DNA from 2 places in the Terrihabitans rhizophilus genome. Region 2 is predicted to be linked to the other one. Evidence: predicted binding sites of a transcription regulator. Region 2 holds the regulator's gene; the other holds the start of a gene.

Region 1 (2,198 bases), on a different contig from region 2:
CCTTCAACGTCAATGCCGACACCTTCGCGGGTGCCATCGCAGGCGCCATGCGGGCGCGGCGGCTGCTGTTCCTGACCGATGTGTCGGGCGTGCTGGACAAGGACCGCAACCTCATCCGGAAGATGACGATCAACGAAAGCCGTATGCGCATTGCCGACGGCACCATCACCGGCGGCATGATTCCCAAGGTCGAGACCTGCATGGATGCGCTTGAGCGGGGGGTGGACGGCGTCGTCATCCTCGACGGCAAGGTGCCGCACATCGTGCTTCTGGAACTCCTGACCGACCACGGCGCCGGGACGCTGGTAACCCGCTGATGTCAGTGTCGGACACGCCGGTGCGGCGCGGCTTCGGGGAGGTGGACACCTGGATCTTCGATCTGGACAACACCCTCTATCCGCCGTCGTGCCGGCTGTTCGAACTGATCGACCAGCGCATGGCGATGTTCATCGCCAACATGTTTGGCATCGACGGCCTGTCGGCGCGCGCGCTGCAGAAGGACTATTACCGCCGGTACGGCACAAGCCTGCGCGGCCTGATGAAGGTCGACGGCGTGGACCCGCACGAGTTCATGGACTTCGTGCACGACGTTTCGCACGAGCGGCTGGTGCCGAACCCGGCGCTGATTGAGGCCATCGGCGCTCTGCCGGGCAAGCGCTACGTGCTGACCAACGGCTCACGCGGCCATGCCGAGCGATGCGCGGCGTCGCTGGGGCTGGGCGACCTGTTCCACGACATCTTCGACGTGGCGCAGGCCGACTTCGTGCCGAAGCCGGAGCAGAGCACCTATGATCGCTTCGTCAGCCATCTCGGTGTCGAACCGCAGCGTGCGGCCATGTTCGAGGACCTGGCGCGCAACCTCGCCGTTCCTCACGCGCTGGGCATGACCACCGTTCTGGTGGTGCCGGCGGACGGTGATGTCGAGGAGCGCGCGATGCACGCCGACGACAGCGTACAGGGCGCGCATGTGGATCATGTCACCGATGATCTTGCCGGGTTTCTCTCTGGGGTGCTGAGCGCCCGCTCCCGCACGAACTGAGCGGACGACCGGTCACACTCCCGGCACTATCACGTTCTAGAACCGCCTGGATCAGGACGTTTGGGCGCCGTTCTCCACGGCCCTTCCTTGACAAAAATCCCGCAGCAACCTAAGTCCGGCACGCTTTAGCACTCACCTCGCGAGAGTGCTAACAGCACCGAATTCGACGCTCGCTGCGCGCGAACATGAGGAATACACCATGAACTTCCGTCCGCTGCACGACCGCGTGGTCGTCCGCCGCCTCACCGCCGAAGAGAAGACCAAGGGCGGCATCATCATCCCCGACACCGCCAAGGAGAAGCCCCAGGAGGGCGAGATCGTCGCCGCCGGTTCCGGCGCTCGCGATGAATCCGGCAAGCTTGTCCCGCTCGACGTGAAGGCTGGCGACAAGGTGCTGTTCGGCAAGTGGTCGGGCACCGAGGTCAAGATCGACGGCGAAGACCTGCTGATCATGAAGGAATCGGACATCCTCGGCGTCATCGCCTGAGCATCCGCTTCTTCTCCTAATCTCTGAATTCAGACAAGGAACACACACATGGCTGCGAAAGACGTTCGTTTTTCCGCCGACGCACGTGAGCGGATGCTCCGTGGCGTCGACATTCTCGCCAATGCCGTCAAGGTAACGCTCGGTCCCAAGGGCCGTAACGTCGTCATCGACCGCTCGTTCGGCGCTCCCCGCATCACCAAGGACGGCGTCACCGTCGCCAAGGAGATCGAGCTCGAGGACAAGTTCGAGAACATGGGCGCCCAGATGGTGCGCGAAGTGGCCTCGAAGACCAACGACATCGCCGGCGACGGCACCACGACCGCAACGGTCCTGGCGCAGTCCATCGTCCGCGAAGGCGCAAAGTTCGTTGCCGCCGGCATGAACCCGATGGACCTGAAGCGCGGCGTCGATACCGCCGTTGCAGCGGTCATCGAGAGCCTCAAGGCCTCGGCCAAGAAGATCAACTCGTCCGATGAAGTCGCGCAGGTCGGCACCATCTCCGCCAATGGCGAGAAGGAAATCGGCGACATGATCGCTCACGCGATGCAGAAGGTCGGCAACGAGGGTGTCATCACCGTCGAGGAAGCCAAGACCGCCGAGACCGAACTCGAAGTCGTCGAAGGCATGCAGTTCGACCGCGGCTATCTCTCCCCGTATTTCATCACGAATGCG
Region 2 (2,198 bases):
CTCCTGCTCGGCTTCGAAGACATCGAACGCACCCTGTCCCGGGCCGTCAAAGGCGGGGACGGATATCCGCCCTACAATGTGGAGCGGATCGCGGGCGATGAGGATGCGCCGGAGAGGATCCGGATCACCCTTGCCGTCGCCGGCTTTCGGGCCGACCAGTTGAACGTCACCATCGAGGACGGGCAATTGGTCATCCGGGGACGCCAGGTGGAGGAGAATGCGAGAACATACCTGCATCGCGGCATCGCCGCGCGACAGTTCCAGCGCGTCTTCGTGCTGGCGGAAGGCATGGATGTGCTGGCCGCAGACCTGTCGCACGGTCTTTTGACGATCGATCTTGCCCGCCCGGAGCCCGAGCGTTCCGTGCGCAGGATCGACATTATGGCCCGCTCATAAGGGGCCGGAGGCGTAGAGATGATCGACAACAACAACACCACGATTTCCGACGGCGTCTTCATTACGCCTTCGCAGCTGGCTGGCCTTGGCGGCGGCAAGATCGCCTATGTGCGCGCCATGCTGTCCGACGATGTGAACCGCCTCTTCCCGCAAGCCCCCGACCTGGAGCCGGGCGTGCAGCTCTTCGCGCTGGTCGGCGCCGACGGCACGCCGATCCTCGTCACGGACTCCATGGAAGCTGCCTTCGCCAATGCGTGGGAGCATGAGCTGGAAACCGTCAGCCTGCACTGATGTGGCGGGGCTTTAGCCCTCGCCCAGCAGCCGCCCCACCACGCGGGCGGTGTAGTCGACCATCGGCACGATCCGCGCGTAGTTCAGCCGGGTCGGGCCGATGACACCCAGCACGCCGACGATCTGCTGACGATCGTCGCGGAACGGCGCCGCGATCATTGAGGAGCCGGAGAGCGAGAACAGCTTGTTCTCGGAGCCGATGAAGATGCGGACGCCCTCTGCGGTCTCTGCCCGGCCCAGGAGCTCGATGACCTCCTTCTTGCTCTCAAGATCGTCCAGCAGCAGCCGCACCCGCTCCAGATCCTCCAGCGCGCGCAGATCCTCCAGCAGGTTCGACTGTCCCCGCACGATGAGGCGGCGCTGATCGGCGTCCCCGTCGCCCCAATCCGCGAGACCGGCTGAGACAAGGCCGGCCGTCAGTTCGTGCAGTTCCTCGCTGGCCGCCGTGCGCGCGGCCTCGATCTCGGCGCGGGCCTCGAGCAGCGTGCGGCCGCGAATGCGGGCGTTCAGGAAGTTGGTGGCCTCGACCATGGCGGAGGCCGGCAGGCCGATGGGCAGCGGCACCAGCCGGTTCTCCACCGAGCCGTCCTCCCCCACCAGCACCACGAGAGCGCGCCGGGGATCAAGCTGCACGAACTCGATATGCTTCAGCCGCGCATCCTGCTTGGTGGTCAGCACCACACCAGCGCCGCGTGAGACACCTGACAGCAGCGAAGAGGCCTGCTGCAGGATGTCGTCCGCCGAGCGTCCGTGCGACGCGACGCGCGTCTGCACATTGCGGCGTTCCTCGTCGGACAGATCGCCGAATTCCAGCATTGCATCGACGAAGAAGCGAAGGCCGCTCTCGGTGGGCAGCCGTCCCGCGCTCGTGTGGGGGGCGTGGATCAGGCCGAGGCTTTCCAGATCGGCCATCACATTGCGGACGGAGGCCGGCGACAGCGGAGCCGTGAGGCTGCGCGACAGGTTGCGGGAGCCGACCGGCTCGCCCGTGACGAGGTAGGAATCGACAATCTGCCGGAAGATCTCGCGCGAGCGCTCGTTCAGCTGGGACAATCCGTATGCCTGTCCCGGATCCTCGGATCGTTGCCGCGACACTGCTGACCTCGCCTTTTGCCTTATTGCAATTCCGGATGATGCGCGGCTCTGCACCGTGCACACCCGTAGCCCCCTTCACCATCATGCGAAAGAGGCGCTTTCGCGGTGCGATGCCCTAGACATAGAGGCATGCGAAAGGGCACGATCTGTGCAGGCCGTGGGCAAGGCCAAAAAACGGGCACCTAAGCTCGACAGGAGAACACATGCGTACAGGCTTCGTAACGCTTCTCATCGCTGCAGCCGTCGGCATTGCCGCGCCTGCCGGCGCCCAGGAACTGACCGGCACGCTCAAGAAGATCAAGGACACGGGCACGATCACGATCGGCCACCGCGATTCCTCGCTGCCCTTCTCCTATTACGACGACAAGCAGCAGGTTGTTGGCTACGCCATGGACCTGTGCATGAAGATCGTCGAC

Evidence for each region. Region 2 encodes HrcA, which represses chaperone genes, less so after heat shock. Its sites were predicted from a motif close to GTTAGCACTCNCNNNNNGNGAGTGCTAAC; they were not measured.
Region 1: a site for HrcA is predicted at 1,164-1,192, ahead of groES (co-chaperone GroES). Genes of this name have one in related genera too.

Annotation. Positions count from the first base shown of each region.
Region 1 is NZ_JAXAFJ010000007.1:137,086-139,283, forward strand. Features, by position in the region: gene argB (acetylglutamate kinase) at 1-317, shown strand, start outside; gene SCD90_RS12390 (pyrimidine 5'-nucleotidase) at 317-1,039, shown strand; gene groES (co-chaperone GroES) at 1,239-1,526, shown strand; gene groL (chaperonin GroEL) at 1,575-2,198, shown strand, end outside.
Region 2 is NZ_JAXAFJ010000001.1:239,463-241,660, forward strand. Features, by position in the region: gene SCD90_RS01045 (Hsp20 family protein) at 1-396, shown strand, start outside; gene SCD90_RS01050 (BQ00720 family protein) at 415-687, shown strand; gene hrcA (heat-inducible transcriptional repressor HrcA) at 700-1,782, opposite strand; gene SCD90_RS01060 (amino acid ABC transporter substrate-binding protein) at 1,986-2,198, shown strand, end outside.